DNA from 2 places in the Mycobacterium sp. HM-7 genome. Region 2 is predicted to be linked to the other one. Evidence: predicted binding sites of a transcription regulator. Region 2 holds the regulator's gene; the other holds the start of a gene.
What was found. Region 2 encodes LexA, which represses DNA repair genes until DNA is damaged. Its sites were predicted from a motif close to CGAACANNTGTTCG; they were not measured.
Positions count from the first base shown of each region.

Region 1: ACWW1C_RS08440 (DUF222 domain-containing protein) is a predicted target of LexA. The motif match lies at 7,621-7,634, and genes of this name have one in related genera.

Region 1 covers NZ_CM132657.1:1,763,858-1,774,346, reverse strand. The annotation lists gene ACWW1C_RS08470 (FUSC family protein) at 1-1,210, opposite strand, end outside; gene ACWW1C_RS08465 (fatty acid desaturase family protein) at 1,373-2,524, opposite strand; gene ACWW1C_RS08460 (ferredoxin reductase) at 2,541-3,632, opposite strand; tRNA gene ACWW1C_RS08455 (tRNA-Ile) at 3,890-3,963, opposite strand; gene ACWW1C_RS08450 (phytanoyl-CoA dioxygenase family protein) at 4,051-5,292, shown strand; gene ACWW1C_RS08445 (acyl-CoA thioesterase) at 5,327-6,130, shown strand; gene ACWW1C_RS08440 (DUF222 domain-containing protein) at 6,210-7,616, opposite strand; gene ACWW1C_RS08435 (carboxymuconolactone decarboxylase family protein) at 7,734-8,576, opposite strand; gene ACWW1C_RS08430 (threonine aldolase family protein) at 8,591-9,616, shown strand; gene ACWW1C_RS08425 (metallopeptidase TldD-related protein) at 9,600-10,489, opposite strand, start outside.
Region 2 covers NZ_CM132657.1:2,425,526-2,436,014, reverse strand. The annotation lists gene ACWW1C_RS11700 (proteasome assembly chaperone family protein) at 1-503, shown strand, start outside; gene ACWW1C_RS11695 (alpha/beta fold hydrolase) at 549-1,571, shown strand; gene nrdR (transcriptional regulator NrdR) at 1,578-2,042, opposite strand; gene ACWW1C_RS11685 (LysM peptidoglycan-binding domain-containing protein) at 2,154-2,627, opposite strand; gene lexA (transcriptional repressor LexA) at 2,890-3,579, shown strand; gene ACWW1C_RS11675 (sunset domain-containing protein) at 3,644-5,848, opposite strand; gene ACWW1C_RS11670 (acyl-CoA dehydrogenase family protein) at 6,023-7,180, opposite strand; gene ACWW1C_RS11665 (DEAD/DEAH box helicase) at 7,278-8,621, opposite strand; gene ACWW1C_RS11660 (PE-PPE domain-containing protein) at 9,033-10,489, shown strand, end outside.

The sequences.
Region 1 (10,489 bases), 660 kb from region 2:
CCGTCAGCACGGCCCAATACCCGCGATCGGGCGAGATGACGTTGCCCAAAACCGTTGCCGCGCTGGTCGCCACCGCGACTTGAATCGCCGCTTTGGTGCTGGGATTCAGTCCGGACGGTGCGTTGTCATCGTCGTCATCGTCGGCCCGGGCGGCGGCGATATCGTCGTCGCTGATGCCGCGGGCGTTGGTGGTGATGTGATGAATTGCCAAGTGCGCCTGCATGGCCCGGTACGCGGTGACCGTCGCGACGCCCGCCGAGGTGGACAGGTCGGCCTTGTCAGCCGCGGCAGCACCCATGCGGCGGGCCTGCCGCAGCTGGTCGTCGGTGGGGTTGTTGTCCAGGCAGATCCGCAGCGCGGCAACCGCATCGACCAGACCTTCGGGCCACGGCTCGTCCCGGTCCAGCCACCACAGGAACGACGCGGCCTGCTCCAGCATGATCTGCGCCTCGAACACCCGCAGCGCCAGGTCCTTACTGGTGACACTGAGCGATTTCGCGGCCTCATGCCGATCCAGCCAGTCATCGATGAGCAGCGCCGTCTCACCCAGTAGGTCGAGTTGGTGCCGCGCCACTTCGATGCTGACCTGCCCGCGCTTGGTGGCGACATCCAGCGTGGAGAGCGACGCAGCCCGCAGCGCCGACAGCAGGCGGCGGGCCTCGACGCGTGGCCGTTCCGGAAACAACACCACGTGCACCAGCAGCGACGAGGCGATTCCCACCGCCACCGCGACTGCCAGCACCGGAATCTGATGCACCGGGGTCCGCAGGAACATCACGAAGAAGTACGAGATGAACGCGACCATGCCCAGCGCATTTCCGCGCGGACCATACCGCCGGACCCACACCGCGGCGAAGAGTACGGCGATGAAGCCGACGTCGACGATCTTTCCGTGCGGAGCCAGGAATGCGGCCAGGGCCATGGCCACGATCGCCGGGAAGAACAGCAGCACCGTGGTGATGTTGCGGCTGCGCTGGTCGCGATCCCTGACCGCAGCCGACGCCTGCATCGCGACCACGGCGCCGAGCATCGCGACCGTGACCGGTTGCCCGGCGGCGCGGGTGAACGCCAGCATCACGCCGATCGCCAGCAGCAGCGAGAAGGTGGTCGCCGCCGCGCTACGCAACCGAATGCGTCCGGGGTCGGCGGCGTTGAGGACACTCGCTCTCCGCACCGCCGCCAATAACTGCACAGGCCAATTCTGCGGCATCAGCCTGTGTCGGCTGATCGACGCACTCTCATCAGCTCCCCGGCTCACTCGAGTTCGTTGTTCCCGCGAATGACGATCCGAAGTAGTACCGGCACGCCACCCCTACCGGTACCGGCACTGAAAGTGCCAGTGTCAGCGGCCGTCTTCCCTACCGAAAAGCAGTCAGACCGCAACCAGGGGGCGCGTGATCTGGTCGTCGTCGACCGGCTTGTAGGGACCGGGCTTGGGCGCCGGCTTGCCGCCGGGAAAAGCGAGCCGGAGGATCGTTCGCTGAACGCTGCCGAACTGCTTACCCAGCCGGCCGGTGTTGTACGGCAGCCCGTAGCGCTCGCAGATGTCTTTGACCTTGGGCGCGATCTCCGCGTACCGACTCGACGGCATGTCGGGGAAGAGGTGATGCTCCACCTGGTAACCCAAATTCCCCGACAGCACGTGGAAGACAGGCGACCCGTCGATGTTGGCTGCCGACAGCAGCTGGCGTAGGTAGAAGCCGCCGCGACTCTCGTTTTCGACTTCTTCCTCGCTGAACGTGTACGTCTGATCAGGGAAGTGTCCGCAGAAGATGATCGCGTAGGACCAGACATTGCGAATCAAGTTGGCCGTGAAGTTTGCCTTCAGGGTGCGCTTGAAACCCTTCGGCCCGGAGAGTGCCGGGAATGCGATGTAGTCCTTGACGATCTGGCGCCAGCCCTTGTAACCGATGCCGCGCAACTCTTTTCGCAACTGTTCTTTGCTCTTGGTGCCGCTGCGTATGGCTTCGGCGTCGAGGTCGTGCAGGGCGACGCCCCATTCGAAGAACCCGGCGAGGATCAGGTTGTAGAAGGGTTGCAGCAGATAGATGGGGTGCCAGTTCTGGTGCGGATCGATCCGCATGATCTCGTAGCCCAGGTCTTTGTCCTTGCCCCGGATGTTTGTGTACGTGTGGTGGACGTAGTTGTGAGAGTGCTTCCACGCGTCGGCAGGCGACGCGGTATCCCAGTCCCACGTGGCCGAGTTGATCCGCGGGTCCTGCATCCAATCCCATTGGCCGTGCAGAACGTTGTGACCGATCTCCATGTTCTCGAGAATCTTTGCGATGGCGAGCACGGCCGTGCCGAGCAGCCACGCCGGCCGGTATCGAGAGCCGAGCAAGATTGCCCGTGAGAGCAGTGCCAGTTCGCGATGCAGCGCGATGATGCTGCGAATGTAGTGGGCGTCGCGGTCGCCGAGGCTGCCGAACACTTCGTCGTGGATGGCATCGAACTCCTTGCCGATCGCCTCGATCTCACTCGGTGTGAGTCGTGCCAGCGGACTCTCGATCATCGGGCTGCTCATCGTGTCGGAAACCTTTCTAGAGGTCGATCTTGACGGGTCCGTCGGCGCAGTTGATGCACGTACGGATCTCCACGCCGGCATGCGTCAGTTCGCCGGTGCGCAGGTCACGCACCGATCCCGCGGCCAACTTGCCGGTGCAGGTGTGGCAGATCCCCATTCGACAGCCGTACGGCAAATCCAGGCCTTCTTCTTCGCCGGCCACGAGAATCGGCGTCGTTCCGTCGCTGTCGGCGGTGGTCCCGGATCGGGTGAACTCGATGGTGCCGCCGCGCCCACTGACGGCGAGGCCGACGTAGTGCTCGAACGATTCCACATGCAGCCGGTCAGCCAGGCCCGCTTCGGCGAAGTGTTCTCTCAGCGCCTCGAGCATGGCTCCAGGGCCACACGCGTAGGTCTCGCGTTCCCGCCAATCCGGGCACGCCTCGTCGAGATGCTCGGGCAGCAGGCGTCCAGCTGTTCTCGTCTCGCGCAGGCTGTATCGATAACTGTCATAGCGGTCGTTGAGCCCGGCGAGGTCTCCGGCGAAGATCGCTTCGGCTGCCGTCCGCGCGGAATGGACGTGAGCGACGTCAGGCACCTCCCGGCGGCGGTCGAGCGCTCGCAGCATGGCCATAACCGGGGTGATGCCACTGCCCGCCGTGAGAAACAGCAACTTGGGTGGCGGCGGGTCGGGGAGCGTGAACTCACCCTCCACTTCGCCCAGGGTGACCACCGAGCCCGGTGCCTGAGTCGAGTTCAAGAAGCGCGACACGACGCCGTCCGCCGTTTGTTTGACGGTGATGGTCAGCTGGCCGTCGGGCCGCGCTGCGTCGCTGCTGAGCGAATATGCGCGCCAGTGCCGTTTGCCCTGGATATCGAAGCCGATGCGCAGGTACTGCCCGGGAACATGTCCGCGCCAGCGGAAGCCCGGTGTGATGAATACCGTTACGCTGTCATCGGTTTCGCGATGCACTCGCGCTATCCGGCCACGTAGCTCCTCGGTGGACCAGAGTGGGGTGATGAGCTCCAGATAGTCGTCGAGCTTCAGTGGCCAGGTGAAGTACTCCATACCGCGCAGCACCATGCGCGCTACGCGCGGCATCTGGACCTGTGTCCCACGTTCCGGCATGTGGCCACCTCTCGCACCGACGGCTGGCTGCGGATGTGACTACCCTCACGGCCGGGAGCCGAAACGGTCGCACTGCACACATTTCCCGGCGACGCGTTGCGCAACCGCCAAACAACGGCTCAATGCCGCACGCTCGAAGCCCTCGACCAGGGAGTGTCAAAGATCAACCGAAGCAGCTGTAAAGCATCTGCCGAAACGCTGTCAGTCATCACCCGACATAGAAGTGGCGGCCATCAGCCGACAATGCAGCCTCTGAGTAGGGCGGGCGGGGCTCGAACCCGCGACCAAGGGATTATGAGTCCCCGGCTCTAACCAACTGAGCTACCGCCCCATCGCGAAGATCGCGGCCACCATGGTCGCATGGCGCCGCGGGACGACGCGCCACGGGCTGATAATCGGGTCGTAGGGAAGGAACCGCATGGCGACCGACGAGTTGGGCACGGGACTGCCGTGGGTCGACGCCATCGCGGCGTCGTTTCCGCGGCATCCGTTCCTCGAGTTCCACACCCGCGACCTCCCCGCCCTCAACGCCCGGCACGGGGCCCTCGTCGTCGACGACCTCGCCGGGGTCCCGCCGCTCGCGTTCCGCCTCCCGGACGGCACGACCTACACCTGGCACACAACACCGACAGGAGTCGAGGCCACCAGCGGTGACACCGGCGTCACCCTCGTCGAGCTCGACGAGACCACATTCTCGGCGTTCCTGAACCGGCTCCTGTCGGCCTCCGGCGCTGTCCGAACCGACCGCGCACGGCCGGTTCGCGGCACACTGCAGGACTGGCAGCGCTGGGAACCCGCCATCCAGACCCTGCTGACCGGCACCCCGATCTACACCGCCGCGGTACGCGACACTCTCGTCGACCGGGACGGCCGGCCGCTCGATCTGCGCCGGACCTTCACCGCCGGCGACGACCTCGACGACCTGCGCCACTTCTTCCACGTCGCCGGCTATCTGCACATCCGCGGCGTCTACAGCCCCGACGAGATCGCCGCGTGGGGCGCAGAAGTCGAGAAGGTCCGAGCCATGACCACTCCCGGTGATCCGTTCTCGTGGTGGTCACTGAACTCCGGCGGAACCGAAATCGTCACGCGCATCAACTATCTGGGCCGCTACTCCGACGTCCTGCAGGCGCTGTGCACAGAACCACGAACCACGGCGTACGCCCGACTGGCGGGGCCCGAGCTGAGGGTCTGCGACGACCGACTCGACGGCCCAATGGTTTTCATCAAGAACTCCGCCGTGGTCAAGGGCGACGGCGACCTGGGCTGGCACGTCGACGACGGCATCGGCGGGCACCCCGTCATGTGCCCCCTCATCCAGGCGGGCATCCAGCTCGATCACGCCAACGCGGCCAACGGCCAGTTGATGGTGTTGGCCGGGTCGCACCGTTACACCAAGCACTGGCTCCAGTGGGGGCATGAGGGAGACCTGCCCGTCGTCAAGCTCGACACCGAACCCGGCGATCTCACACTGCATTACGGCGACATCATGCACAGCACTCCCCCGCCCACAGCGCCGAATGCCGGGCGCCGAGTCCTGTACTACAAGTTCGCCGAGGAGAAGACCTTCGGCTGGATTCCCGCGGGATGCCACTACAACGACGCCCTTTTCCGCAGCGATGCGACAGGCAAGGTGTCCAGCCGCGCGGCAACACACTGAGGGTGCTCAACGGGCACCAGGCATCATGTTGAGCGTGACCGGCTCTCATTCGTTCGACAAAGCCCTGGACCTGCAGCCCGTCGATGCCGACCGCATGCGTGGCCGGACTCAGCCGGACTGGGCGAACATGGTCGGCCCGTTCGGCGGGATCACCGCCGCGGCGCTGTTGCATGCCGTCGAGCTGCGGCCGGACCGCATCGGCGAACCGCTGGCGCTCACGGTCAACTTCGCGGCACCCATCGCCGACGGTGAGTTCGACATCGCGCTCAAGGCCGCGCGGACAAACCGCACCAACCAGCACTGGATCGCCGAACTCAGCCAGGACGGCGACATCAAGACCACGGCCACCATGGTCTTCGGCATCCGCCGCGACACCTGGTCGGATGACGAGTCCCGCATGCCGAATGTGACCGGACCCGACGGGCTCGAAATCAGTGGCCCGCCCCTGCCATGGGTCAGCCAGTACGACATGCGTTTCGTCGAAAACCCTTTTCCCGCAGAGGATGCCCAGCCCAGTGAGTCGTCCCTGACGACGCTGTGGGTGCGGGACGCGAACCAGCGTGGCCTCGACTTCGCCGCCCTGGCTGCGATGTCCGACATCTTCTATCCCCGGGTCTTCCTGCGGCGCGGCGGGTTCTTTCCGGCCGGGACCATCTCACTGACCACGTACTTCCATGCCAACGGGCAGGAGCTCGAGAGCATCGGCGGTGATTACGTGTTGGGCAGTGCGCACGCAAACCGCTTCTCGGACGGATACTTCGACCAGAGCGCCCACGTGTGGTCCCGCGGTGGCGCGTTGCTCGCCAGCACCCACCAGATCGTGTACTTCAAGGGCTGAAGCCTTCGCCAACGGGTGACTCGTAGCGGCGCACGCGGCACTGCCGTCGCGGCTTTGGATGCCGCGGCGGAATGCCGGATCAGTTTGCGGCACTGTCACTTTCGCCGCCATCAGCGTCGCCGCGCTCTACTGGGTAGAGCGTGGGGTGGTGGTAGCGGTTGGTGCGGGGTTGGCCGACGTCCAGTAGTGGTGGTGGGGTCCAGTGGGTGCGGCCGTCGGGGCCCATGGTGGTGGTCCAGCCGCCGGTGTCGGCGAGGCGGTTGTCGGGTCCGCAGGCCAGGGTGAGGTTGGTGATGTCGGTGGGGCCGTCATCACGCCAGTTGGTGTTGACGTGATGGGCCTGGGAGCGGGATGCGGGGGCAGTGCAGTTGGGTTTGGTGCAGCCCAGGTCGCGGGCGAACAGGGCGAAACGTTGAGCGACGGTCGCGGTGCGACGTGCTCGGCCCATGTACAGCGGTTGTTCGGTGTGGTCATCGAAGATGACGAGGTAGTGGTCGGCTCCGGCGGCGGCCATCTGAACCAGGTCTTTGACCGGGAGTTTCGTGCCGGTGTGCGTGAGCGCCATTCCGGTGCGCTTCTCCAGGTCGGTGACGGTGCAGGTGCCGAGAACCGCGACCGGGAAGCCGTTGTGCACCCCGGAGGTCCCAGTGGCCAGCATCATCCGGCCCACGAATTTGAAGGCGTCGTACTGCCGCTGGGCCACAGTTCTTGTGTCGTTGTCGATCTGTTCCTGCGTCGGTGTCCCGGCGAAGCAGGGCTGCGGATCGGCGGGGTTGCACATGCCCGGGGCGGCGTACTTCTCGAACAACACTTCCCAGTAGGCACGGCCTTCCGGATCCAGTTCGGCGGTGACGTCGGTGCGGCCGTCGGGTCGCTGCTTGCCCATGACGAACGAGCGTTTCGGGTCGGGCTCATCGTCGTTGGGTTCGGGCCCGTCCTGATCCAGCCGATACAACAAATCCGCTGCGACTTTGCGGAGGTCCTCGGGCGTCTTGACCCTCGCGTCGGCCACCAGATCGGCCTCGCACTGGGCCATGGTGACCGGATCGGCCGCCCACAGCGGCACCTTGGTGAAGAAGTTGGTGATCACCGCGACGTGCTCGGTGTTGATCGCACCCTCGGCCAGGGCGGCGGCGACCAACTCCCACACCGGGCCCAACGGTTCGCCCGTGATGGCCGAGCGCGGACCGAGGTTGTCGCAGTCCCGCACCCGGCGGCGAGCCTCCTCCCGGCTGATGCGAAGCCGCACATGCAGTACCTCGGGCCAGTCCTTGGCCCCGATCTCTTTGGCGGTGGCCTGGGTTTGGGCAGCGGCCAGGATCTGCTGATCGACCGCCTCGGCCGCGCACTTCAACTTTTCGCGGCGCGACTGCAGCTCCAACAGGGTGCGCACGTCCAGGCCGGTGTGGTCCAGGGACGCGATCCGCACCGCTGCAGCTTCGTACGCGATGTACGCCTGCTCGATGACGGCCCGATCACTACCCATGCATCGAACACTAGTTCGAAGTACCGACAATTCGCTGTGCCGAATGTGGCCCCAGTTGTCCACCGTGACCAGCGCAAACAAAGTGACCAAAGTTTTTTCAGAGGCTCCGGCGAACCGCTACGAGAACACCGGCTGCCCGTCGGCTCCGAGCAGATAGCGCTCGGTGCCCTCGCTGACCCGCGGCGCATCGCCGCCCAGCGCGACGGCGATCTTGTTGATGCCGTTGCGCATCACGTCGAGGGTGATCTCGGTGGCCTCGGCGTCGGAGAAGTGCGCCCGCATCCCTGCGGCCACCTCTGCCGGTATCCGCGACGGCGTCCACACCAGAGCGTCGACGTAGCGCAGCGCGGCCTTCTGCCGCTCGTCGAGCAACGACGACGACTCGTACAGCTCGATCTCGGAGTACAGCGACTCATTGCCGCCGGCATCAAGCGCCGTCCCCTCGCGCAGTGACTTGCACAGCCGGCAGTTGTGCGCAGCCGCACCACGTAACCGCACCACCTCGGTCATCACGGGGTCCAGCTCGCGGCGCGCCCCGACCGAGCTTGCGAAGCGGTTCAACAGCAGGTCCACCGGATCGGTGTCGTGGTCCCAGCCGTCGGGGTCGGCGACCGGCGGCAGCCCCAGAGCGGCGAATCCGGCCCGCACGCGCGGGACGAAGTCGGCGATGAACATCAGCGCCACGATGCGAAAACTATTGGCGCCCAACGCGACAGTGAGCTGCCCCCGCTGCGCCTCAGAGATCACCGACACATCGGTGCTGAACTGCTCGGCGAAGTCAGCCACCAGCGGTTCGGCGTCGACGACTGGCCCGAACACCGCTTCATAGGGCAACGGCGCAAGGCCTAACGTCTCGGCACACGTCTGCCGCATCACCGCATTGAGCCGGCGATCAGCGGGTGGCGACAATGCGATCAGGGCGGTCAGTAGATCCTCCACGCTTCGGATTATCGTCGCGATGAGACGATCGACGCATGGGTTCGACCGTCTCGGCCGCATTCGCCTCCGACAACGCTGCTGGTGCGCACCCGCGCGTCATCGAGGCCATCGTCAACGCCAACCACGGCGCCGTCAGCTCCTACGGCACCGACCCCAGCACCGAACGCGCGGCGCAGGCCATCAGAAAGGCCTTCGAAGCCCCCGACGCCGACGTGCTTTTCGCGCTGACCGGCACGGCGGCGAACATCATCGCGCTGGTCTCCGCCGTGCAGCCGTGGCAGGAAATTCTGTGTAGCGACATCGCACACTCACTGCTCGATGAAGCCGGCGGACCGGTGCGACTCTCCGGCGCACAGCTGACGGCGCTGCCCAGCAATGACGGCCTGATCGCGCCACACGAACTTGATCGGCACATCGCCCGGCGCGGCCCGGTGCATCACTCGCAGCCGCGCATCGTCACGATCACCCAGTCCACCGAGAACGGGCGCGTCTGGTCGCCCGGCGCGCTGAAAGAGTTCATCGACTACGCCCATCAGCACGACCTGCTGGTGCACGTGGACGGCTCCCGGGTCGCCAATGCCATTGCAGCCCTTGATGTCCATCCACGAGATGCCATCGGCGACGCCGACATCGTCACCGTCGGCGGCACCAAGAACGGCATGCTGTTCGGCGATGCGGTAATGATCCGCCGGCCCAAACATTTCCCGGGAATTCGCTTCGTACAGAAGCAGATCGGCCACCTTGCGAGCAAGCACCGCTTCATCTCGGCGCAGTTCGAAGCCATGCTGCACGACGATCTCTGGTTACAGACCGCTGCCCACGCCAACCGCATGGCCGCCGCCCTGAGCGCCGGGATGACGGCGGCAGGCCTCGACCTGGCAGCGCCGACCGAAGCCAATGAGGTGTTCGTCATCCTCGACGCGACGACCACCGCCCGCGTGCGCGAATACTTCGCCGTCCACGCCTCGGACCCGATGCGCCCGGTCATCAGGTTCGTCTGCTCCTGGGCCACCACGGACGACGACGTCGCCGCGGCCCTGAAAGTTATTGCGCCTGACTGACCGACGACATGTGGAAGTCCGGAATCCGGAGCGACGGCATCTGCGCCCGGGTCGCCCAGTCGCCCCATTCCCGGGGCAGCGTGGTTTCGCTGACGCCGGCCTCGGTGGCGCGCCGCAGCAGGTCCAGCGGGCTCTCGTTGAACCGGAAGTTGTTCACCGCGGCCGTCACCTCCCCGTCCTCGACGAGGTAGACGCCGTCGCGCGTCAGGCCGGTCAACAGCAGCACGGTCGGGTCGACCTCGCGCATGTACCAGAGCGTGGTCAGCAGCAAGCCGCGCTCGGTCCCGGCGATCATCTCGGCCAGGCTCGCGGTGCCGCCCGTCATAAGCAGGTTGTCGGCAGGCACGGCCACGGGCGCGTCGAATTCCGCTGCGGCAGAACGTGGATAGGCCAAGGCGTTCACCGCACCGTCGCGAATCCAGTCGACGCGGCCGATGTCGAGCCCGTTGTCGAACACCGATACCCGTTCCGACGAACTCGACGTCGCCACGAACGGTAGGCACTTCAGCCCCGCGGCAAAAGGATCCGAGTACAGCGTCAGACCGAGGTCGGTCAGCTTCTCCCCCACCCTGGTACCGCCCGGCGCCGAAAGCGCGGTACGTCCCTCCTGCGCGCCGCGGCCGTCCATACTCCAGCCGAGGTAGATCATCATGTCCGCGACGGTCGACGGCGGCATCAGCGTCTCGTACCGGCCGGCAGGTAACTCGACCGTCCTGGATGCCCAGCCGAGACGCAGGCAGAGGTCGTCGAGCATGGAATCCACTGGCACGTCGACGAAATCGGCAGTGCTGACCCCGGCCCAGGCGCTGGCGCCGGCGCGTTTGGCGTTGATCTCCACCGAGCCGGTCGGTTGGGTGAACCGCCGACGGATAC
Region 2 (10,489 bases):
CGGCGCATGCGGGCAACAAGGAGCTGATCGCCGACCACACACCGTGGGTGGGCGAGGTGCAGGTCCCGGCCAGTGTGTCGAATCTGTTGGAATACCGGATGATTCAGCACGGCCACGAGGCGCTGGGCTTCACCGTGCACGTGCCGCACTACCTGGCGCAGACCGCGTACCCGCCGGCCGCCGAGGCCCTGCTGGGCGAGGTCTCACGGATCGCGTCGCTGCAGATTCCGCTGCAGGCGCTGTCGGAGGCGGGTGCCGAGGTGTACACGAAGATCAGCGAACAGGTGGAGGCCAGCTCCGAAGTCGCTCAAGTGGTCAGTGCACTGGAACAACAGTACGATTCGTTCGTCGCTGCTCAGGAGAATCGGTCGTTGCTGGCACGGGACGAGGAACTACCCAGCGGCGACGAACTCGGCGCCCAGTTCGAACAGTTCCTCGCCGAACAGTCCGGTGACGGATTCGCCGATCCCGACCAGGGCGCCGACGGCACCGCAGGCGACTGACCCACGCGGTCGGCCTCGCCGACACGATGGGAAGGAGCTGGGACGATGCCCGACGGAAAGCCCAACCTGCATTCTGTACGTGACGTGACACCCCGCCTGGAATACCGCACCATCCATGGTTACCGGCGGGCCTACCGGGTGGCCGGCTCCGGTCCGGCGATCCTGTTGATCCACGGCATCGGCGACAACTCCACGACGTGGGAAACCGTGCAGACGCGCCTCGCCCAGCGGTTCACCGTCATCGCCCCGGACCTGCTGGGTCACGGTCAGTCCGACAAGCCGCGCGCCGACTATTCGGTTGCCGCGTACGCCAACGGCATGCGGGACCTCCTCAGCGTGCTCGACATCGACCGCGTGACGGTCATCGGTCATTCGTTGGGCGGCGGCGTGGCCATGCAGTTCGCCTACCAGTTCCCGCAGTTGATCGATCGCCTGGTACTGGTCGGTGCCGGCGGTGTCACCCGCGACGTGAACATCGCACTGCGGCTCGCGGCGTTGCCACTGGGCACCGAGGCCCTGGCGTTATTGCGAATCCCGTTGGTACTGCCGGCTCTTCAGCTCGCCGGGCGCCTCGGCGGAGCGCTGCTCGGGTCGACCGGCCTGGGCCACGACCTGCCGAACATGCTGCGAATTCTGAACGACCTGCCCGAGCCCAAGGCCTCATCCGCCTTCGCCCGGACGCTACGCGCAGTGGTCGACTGGCGCGGCCAGGTGGTGACGATGCTGGACCGATGTTATTTGACCGAAGCCATTCCGGTGCAATTGGTTTGGGGCACCCAGGATGCCGTCATCCCGGCTGCCCACGGAGAACTGGCACATGCGGCGATGCCGGGCTCCCGGCTCGAATTCTTCGACAACTCGGGACATTTCCCATTTCATGACGACCCCGATCGATTCGTGGCGCTCGTCGAGAATTTCATCGACACGACCACGCCATCGGTTTACGACCGCGATGCCCTGCGCGGCCTCCTGCAGGCCGGCGTCACCGCCAAATCGATCGACGCCCCGCTCGATACGAAGGTTGCGGTACTCGACGCACTCGAGACCGACGAACGCAGCGCGACCTAGCGGCCGTCAGCCCGACGACGTCACGCCGCGGTGTGCCCGCAGCGCCTCGATTTCGCGTTCGAAGTCCTCGGCGGACGAGAACGAGCGGTACACCGACGCGAACCGCAGATAGGCGACCTCGTCCAGGTCGCGCAGCGGCCCGAGGATCGCCAACCCGACCTCATGGCTCGGCACTTCGGGAGATCCGGTGGCCCGCACCGCATCTTCGACCTTCTGCGCCAATTGATTCAAGGCGTCGTCGTCGACCTGCCGACCCTGGCACGCGCGCCGTACGCCTTTGATCACCTTGTCCCGGCTGAACGGTTCGGTGACTCCGCTGCGTTTGACCACCGAAACGACCGCAGTCTCCACCGTGGTGAACCGGCGACCGCATTCCGGGCACGACCGGCGACGCCGAATCGCCTGCCCTTCATCAGCTTCTCGCGAATCGACCACACGCGAGTTCGGATGCCGGCAGAACGGACAGTGCATCACCGCTCCTTCGCCGCACCGACAATCGACCGTTTCGAACGGTCTCGAGCCTACCCGTGCCGCTCTGACGCGGCCGGGCGCCGTGCCGATCGAGGTGCGCACGGGCTGTCCTCAGCCGACCGGCGCGATCAGCGTCTGCCCGGCGTTCAGCGCCACCGACGGCAACTTGTTCAGTTCCTTGATGCGGTCGACGACGGCGCTGACCGGTGCGTCGGGCGCCACCCGCCGCGCCACCTGCTGAATCGACTCTCCCGTCTGCACCCGGACCACCGCGAGCTGCGCGGGCACGGAGGCGGCCGACGAGGTCGGCTGGACGGCCTCCCCGAACTGCGCCACCAGGCCCAGCCATACGGTGATCCCCGCCGCGACCAGCGCCAGCATCACCGTCGTCAACGGCGTGATCGGGTTGCTCCGGTGCGAGGCGCGAGACGTCAGCACGCCGGTGCCCCGGTGCCGGAACGCCGCACCCGAGGGACGGGAACCGGCCGGCCGCAGCCGGGCCTGCCGCTGACGATTCACATCTCCACGCCGAGGCACGGTGCGGACGACGACGTCGGTCGGGTATTCGCGGGTGATGACGGTCATGTCGGTTCCTCTCAGGAGTTCGTACATAGGTTCGATCGCTCTTATGTTCGACTATATCGCCCAAACGTTCGAACGGTAGAACATGTGATCGAACTGTTGCGAACGATACGACCACCCACCGACAAGTTCCGTTCCGCGACTTCGTCACCGCTTTCACCACGTCACAACCGGCGTCACAACCAGATCCCGCCCGCGACACGCCGATCCGGCCATCTCGAACACATGTTTGATGATTCGGGTGCACTGGGCTAGATTCGTCCCTATGAGCGACAGCACCGATACCCCGGACACCCAGACAGGCGGACGATCCAGCAGCCTCACCGAACGTCAGCGGACCATCCTCGACGTGATCCGCGCCTCGGTGACCACCCGCGGCTACCCGCCCAGCATCCGGGAGATCGGCGATGCCGTCGGCCTCACGTCAACCTCGTCGGTGGCCCACCAGCTGCGCACGCTGGAGAAGAAGGGTTATCTGCGCCGGGACCCGAACCGTCCGCGCGCCGTGGACGTCCGCGGCGCCGACGACGCGACCGGAGCCACCATCACCACCGATGTCGCCGGTTCCGACGCGCTGCCCGAGCCGACCTTCGTCCCGGTGCTCGGCCGGATCGCCGCCGGCGGCCCGATCCTCGCCGAGGAGGCCGTCGAAGACGTCTTCCCACTCCCCCGAGAACTCGTGGGCGAGGGCTCGTTGTTCCTTCTGAAGGTGGTCGGCGAGTCCATGATCGACGCCGCGATCTGCGACGGCGACTGGGTCGTCGTGCGGCAGCAGAATGTGGCCGACAACGGTGACATCGTCGCGGCGATGATCGACGGCGAAGCCACGGTGAAGACCTTCAAGCGCGCCAAGGGCCAGGTGTGGCTGATGCCGCACAACCCGGCATTCGATCCGATCCCGGGCAACGACGCCGTCGTCCTCGGCAAGGTCGTGACCGTCATCCGCAAGATCTGACGCCCGCCGGACCTACAGGTGAGCCCCGCTGCAGTCGCTCGCAGCGGGGCTCAACCGTCTACGGTCAGCCTCGAACGAATCCGTTGGTGACCGCGAATTCCTCACTGGCGAACCAGATTTCAACGTCGGCGTCGTCGTATCCGGGAGCCCCCGGCACCCAGTACAGGCCTGATTTGGTGTTGGCCTTGATGACGTAACCTTCGGGCGGCTCGGCACCGGTCGCGACGCGGAACGACATCTGCGCGGTCTCGGGCTCCTCCGCGCCGAGCGCGTGATGCCTGCCGCTGGCCGGGCCGGCCGCGGTGTCCTCCGCGGGCGTCGCGATCGCAGGCGGCTCGTCGACGTGCGGCTCGGCCTCGGCGACCTGCTCCTCGGGCTGGGGCGCACGTTCATCAGCGTCCTGGTCCCCGGCGTCGGCAGCAGCCGGCGCAGCCCAGGCTCGGTCGCCCGGATTCCGCGGCCGAAGGCCCGCGAAGCCCGCCAACCCGGCAGCGGTCAGACCCGCCGCCGCGCCACCGCGACGCAGCGCGTCCGGCAGTTGCACCGATGCCGTCGGCTCATCGGCTGGTTCGTCAGCGCCATCGGCGTCGCTCGCCTGCGGCTCTGGCTCGTAGGGCTCGGCCGCGTCGACGGGCTCGGCGTCAACTTCGGCTTGCGTCTCAGCATCGGCGTCCGGCTCACCGGCGACCGGCTCGTCCGCGGGCTGCTCGGCCGTGAAATCGGGGTACACCGTCGGCGCGGTGTCGATGACGTCCGGGTTGCTCTGGAACGCGGGGCCACCGTGCGGGCCGTCGAATTGCTGGTCCTCCGCCGGGAATTCGTCGCTGTACTCGCTGTCGACGCCGCCGTCCGCGTACTGCGGGTCGCCGTACTCTCCGTCGCCGAACTCGTGGTCGTCGTAGTCGTACGCATCCTGGTCATCGGGGACTTCCTGACCGGCACCCCGCCGGCGCCGCAGCAGGGCCGCGATCACGATGCCGACCACCACCAGCAACAGCGGGATGATCGCCAGCAGCCACCACCAGTGGAACTCGTACCACTTGCCGGCCTCGTCGGACTGGGAGGTCACGCCGCCCGGCAGGTCGACGCTGGGCACCTGCAGACCGCTCAACTGCGACGCAAGCTCCGCCGGCTCGGTGCTGAACGCACGGCTGGACTTGTTCCACGAGACCGAGCCGCCGGTGAACTTCTGGCTGACGACGTCGCCGTTCACCGTCTGGTCAGCGGTCGGCGCGCCGAGCTTCCCGGTGGCGCCGCCGAGCTTGTCCCACGCCGCGTTCATCGCGCCGCGGACGACGAACGCGCCGTGCTCGGGTGTCCAGAATATCGCCGGGTTGTCGGCCGCGGCGAAGGTGGCGATCCGACTCGTCGGCGAAATGCCGCCGTCGGTCTCGTTGCTCGCCGGGAATCCGAGATCGCCCTGCGGCCCACCGGCCGCGCGGTACTTGGCCAGCACGTCGCCGGTGACCGCGTGGGCGCCGGTCGCCGGCGAATAGAAGATGGTGCCGCCGGCGAAGTTCTGCGCCACGCCGTCACCGACCTTGTACTGGGCGCCCTGCTCGTCACCGAGGGTGCCCTGCGGCCCCCCGGCGGCCCGCCGGGCCGCGGCGATGGCCGTCGTCGCGTCGCCCGGCACGTCCAGCCCGGTCAGTTGGCCTGCCAGATCGGCGGGCGAGGTCGTGAATGCCTTGGTCTTGGCGTTCCAGCTCACCTCACCGCCGGTGAAAGGCTGGGAGACGACGTCACCCTTCCAGGATTCGTCGGAGGTGGGCACGCCGAGAGTGCCGGCCGAACCGCCGAGCTTGTCCCAGGCCGCGTTGATCGCGCCGCGGACGACCCAGGCGCCGTTGTCGGGCGTCCAGAAGATGACCGGCTTGTCGGCCGCGCTGAACGTGCTGTTGCGGCTGTCGGTGGCCCTGCCCGCCCCCTCGTCGATGGTCGGGAAGCCGAGATCGCTGTCCGCGGCGCCGCCCAGCGCCTGGTACTTGTCGAGAATTGCGCCGTAAATGAGATGGGCACCGGTGCTCTCGGTGAAATAGATCTTGCCGCCCGCGAAGTTCTGCGCGTATCCCGCGCCGACTTGGTAGACGTCACCGTCCTTGGCGCCCAGCTCACCCGTGTCACCGCCCGCGGCATCCCAGGTGTGGGATATCGCCGCGTCGGCGTCGCCTTCCGGTGTCGCCAATGCCGTCGGAGCCATGAGCAATGCCACCGCGACAGAAAGGGCCCCGACACCAGCCCATCCGCCACGGGTTCGCAGCCCGGTCATCGAATTCCTCCCGCGGTTGGCAAAACTCCGGATACAAATTCCGTCAGACAAACTCTCTTGATTGAGAGATTCTGTCAACTTTGCTTCAGTTCATGCCCATCGTGCGGGATATCGGGCGGTGACGCGCCAGTGTGTCGCGCTTCGATATGCGAATAAATTCGCGTCGGCAATTAGCTAAACGCCCAATCCGCGGCCGATGATCTCCTTCATGATCTCGGTGGTACCGCCGTAGATCGTCTGGATCCTGGAGTCCAGGAATGCCCGCGCAATGGGATATTCGCGCATATATCCGTAGCCGCCGTGCAGCTGCAGACACCGGTCGACCAGCCGGACCTGCGCCTCCGTCGAATACCATTTGGCCATCGCCGCCTGGTCGATTGTCAGCTTTCGATCGAGATGCAGACGAATGAACTCGTCGACCATGATTCGCACCGCAGTGGCCTCTGTCGCCAGTTCGGCCAACACGAATCGACTGTTCTGGAAGCTGCCGATCGGCTTGCCGAACGCTTTACGCTCCTTGGCGTATTGCAATGTCGATTCGAGTACGGCCTCCATCGCGGCCGCAGCCATCACGGCGATGGAAATGCGCTCCTGGGGCAGATTCTGCATCAGATATACGAATCCCATGCCCTCGACCCCGAGCAGGTTCTCGGCCGGAACTCTGACGTCCGTGAACGACAATTCGGCGGTGTCCTGGGCGTCGAGCCCGATCTTGTCGAGATGACGGCCGCGCTCGAAGCCCGCCATGCCGCGCTCGACGACGAACAGGCTGAAGCCCTGCGCGCCCTTGTCCGGGTCGGTGCAGGCCACCACGATCACGAGGTCGGCGTGAATGCCGTTGGTGATGAACGTCTTCGAGCCGTTGAGGACGTAGTGATCGCCGTCTTTGACCGCGCGGGTCTTGATGCCCTGCAGATCACTGCCGGTGCCGGGCTCGGTCATCGCGATCGCGGCGATCAGTTCACCGTTGCAGAAGCCGGGCAGCCAGCGCTTCTTCTGCTCCTCGTTGGTCAGTTCCAGCAGGTACGGCGCGATGACGTCGTTCTGCAGTGTGAAGCCCAGGCCGCTGTGCCGTCCGGCCGCGGTCTCCTCGCTGACGATGACGTTGTAGCGGAAGTCCGGGTTCCCGCCGCCGCCGTACTCCTCGGGCACGGCCATGCCGAGAAATCCCTGCTTACCGGCCTCGCGCCAGACCTCGCGGTCGACGATCTTGGCCTTCTCCCATTCCTCGCGGTAGGGCTCGGCGTGCCGTTCCAGGAACGCCCGGTACGACTCGCGGAACAGCTCGTGCTCGGGTTCGAACAACGTGCGGTCGTACTTGATGACACCCATGCGAGACCTCCGGTACTGGATAAGTTTGACAACAACTTATCCCAACCGGGCGGTTGGTTGTGAGCGGGCCCACATGCGACGCGCCGCCGGGCGCGGACTACCGGGCCTGGGTACGTCCCGACTGCGAACGACCCGACTGTGCGCGACCCGGCGCCTGCTGGCCACCCGAACGCCGACGACGGCGCTGGCCCTGGCCGGCGGTCGCCGTCTTGGCCGGACGGTTACCGCCGCGAGGCGCGGGAGCCTCCTTGGGCGCGGGAGCCCGGTACGGCGCGATCTCGCCGACCAGCGCCTGCACCGGCGCCGAGTCGGCGACGACTTCCTGCGGCCGGGCGGTGATGCCCGCCTTGCGCAGCAACTGCTGGGCGTCTTTGCGCTGCTCGGGCAGCACGACGGTGACGACGTCACCGGCGCTGCCGGCGCGGGCCGTGCGGCCCGAGCGGTGCAGGTAAGCCTTGTGCTCGGCCGGCGGATCGACGTGCACGACGAGTTCAACCTCGTCGACGTGGACACCGCGCGCCGCGATGTCGGTGGCAACGAGCACCCGCGCATCCCCCGCGCTGAAGGCCGCGAGGTTGCGGTCACGCGCCGGCTGGGACAGGTTGCCGTGCAGGTCCACCGACGGCACGCCGGCCTCGGTGAGCTGGCGGGCCAGCTTGCGGGCCTGGTGCTTGGTCCGCATGAACAGGATGCGCCGGCCCGTGCCGGACGCCAGCCGGTGCACGAGTTCCTGCTTCGCCGCCGTGTTCGAGACGTGGAAGACGTGGTGGGTCATGGCGGGCGGCGGCGCGTCGATCTCGTCGACCGAGTGCGTGATCGGGTTGGACAGGAAGCGCCGCACCAGCTTGTCGACGCCGTTGTCCAGCGTCGCCGAGAAGAGCATGCGCTGCCCGTCGGCGGGCGTGGCCGCCAGAATCCGGGTGACGCCCGGCAGGAAGCCGAGGTCGGCCATGTGGTCGGCCTCGTCCAGAACGGTGACCTGAACGGCGTCCAGGCTGACGAGCTTCTGCTTCATCAGGTCTTCGAGGCGGCCCGGGCACGCGATGACGATGTCCACACCGCCGCGCAGCGCGTCGACCTGGCGGTTCTGCGATACGCCACCGAAGATGGTGGTCACCTTCAGCCCCATGGCGGTGGCGAGAGGTGCAACAGTGGCGGCGATCTGGGTGGCCAGCTCACGGGTGGGAGCCAGGACCAGGCCGCTGGGTCGCGACGGGCGCCGCGAGACGCCGGTCAGCCGGGCCACCAGCGGAATGGAGAACGCCAGGGTCTTGCCGCTGCCCGTGCGGCCGCGGCCGAGGACGTCCCGGCCGGCCAGGGTGTCGGGCAGGGTGCTGATCTGGATGGGGAACGGCGCGGCGATGCCGCGGCCGGCGAGCGAGGCGATGAGCGCTTCGGGGACGCCGAGCTCAGCGAACGACGACGATTGTTCTGCAGACATGGATAAATACAGCCTTTCCGGCACGGTGGGTCGACAATGCCGGCGGCAGTATCGGTCGCCGCGAGAAATGCTGGTGCAGAGGGAACTGAAGGCTGTCAGCCGTTCCACGACGTGATCGGCGGACGCGTTGTGACAATAGTGCGCAACCGATGTTGATCCGAAGCTTAGTGCCGAACCATGCCGGTTGCTGACCACCACCACGGATCCGGCGACCGGATCAGCGAAAGACCTTGACCCACAAGCGGTATCGCGGTGGTGTGATTTCACCCACCGTGCCCGGTACCCGCCGTATCGGAAAATCGACACACCCGACAAATTTTCGGCAAACACCGGGTACCGATCCGGCCGCAGTGCGACGATGCGAAACAGGTGCCGATCACCGGATTGGCGATGTCGAAAAGGGGCGAAGCGATGCGCGCTTTCGGACGCACCATCCCGGCAGCCGTGGCCGTGATGCTGACGGTGCTGAGCACTGTTCTGCTTGGCGTGGTGTCGATGGTCACGGCCGCGTTCACGCTCGCCGCGACCGCGCTGATCGTCCCGGGCACCGGCACGCCGAACGCCAACATCGTGGCGGGCTACAAGGAGAACGCGGACACCTACTACATCGCCCCGTTCAATCCGCTGTGCACGCAGGCAAACAGCTGCACGCTGACGGGCATCAACTACCCCGCCCAGTTCTGGCCCATTCCTCTGCCCGGCTGGGGTGGCCTGTCCGGCGCCAAGTGGAACGTGTCGACGGGTGAAGGCATCGCGCACCTCAACACCGCGCTGATGGACGCGCTGCCGACGGCGTCGCCAACCAACCCCGTCATCATCTTCGGCTACTCACAAGGCGGCAACATCGTCAGCCGGTACAAGTCGACCCTCGCCACCTTGACCGACACCCAGAAGGCCGCCTTGTCCTTCGTGATGATCGGTAACACCAACCGGCCCAACGGCGGCCTGTTCGAACGCCTCGCCTTCCTGGGCACGGTGCCGATCCTGGATGCCACATTCGGCCTGCCGGCACCCACCAACACGGGCATCAAGACCACGGACATCGCATTCGAGTACGACGGCGTCGCCGACTTCCCGCTGTACCCGATCAACCTGCTCGCCGACCTCAACGCCATCGCCGGTTTCTGGTACACCCACGGCACCTACCTGGCGCCGAACGCCAACAGCGACGCGGGCGAGATTCCCGACCTCGAGTACACCCCCGCAGAGTTGGACGCCGCGTTGAAGGACCCGGCGAACCAGACCGTCTACGGCGACACCACCTACATCACGATCCCGACGAAGACGCTGCCCCTGGTGCGGCCGTTCCTGGAGTTCGGCGGCTTCACCCACACCAGCTTCATCATCAAGCCGCTGGTCGACCTCGTCGCCCCGGTGCTGCGTGTCCTCATTGACACCGGCTACGACCGCAGCCTGAGCCCGGGTGTCCCGGCGCCGTTCCGGCTGATCCCGCTGATCAATCCGATCACCTTGACGCAGGACCTGATCAACGCAGCCGGCGAGGGCGTCAAGGCCGCGATCAGTGACATCACCGGTGGCAAGGTGCAGCTGCCGATCGCCGCGACCACACCGGCCCCGGCACCGACGACGGTCGCAGCCCTGACGAGGTCGAGCACGCCGAAGGCGGTGTCTGCCACCCCGACCGGAGACACCAAGCTGGCTCCCGCCACGACACCGAAACCGTCGCCGACCCCCGATCCCAAGGACGTCGATACCAAGACCCCGGAGGTCACGGCCACCGACACCAAGACAACCGACACCAAGACCACAGACACGACGACGGGCACCAAGACAACCGACGCCAAGGACACGTCCGACCCCAAGCAGGGCCCGGCCAAGGACGGTCAGACCGGCGCCGATAACAAGAC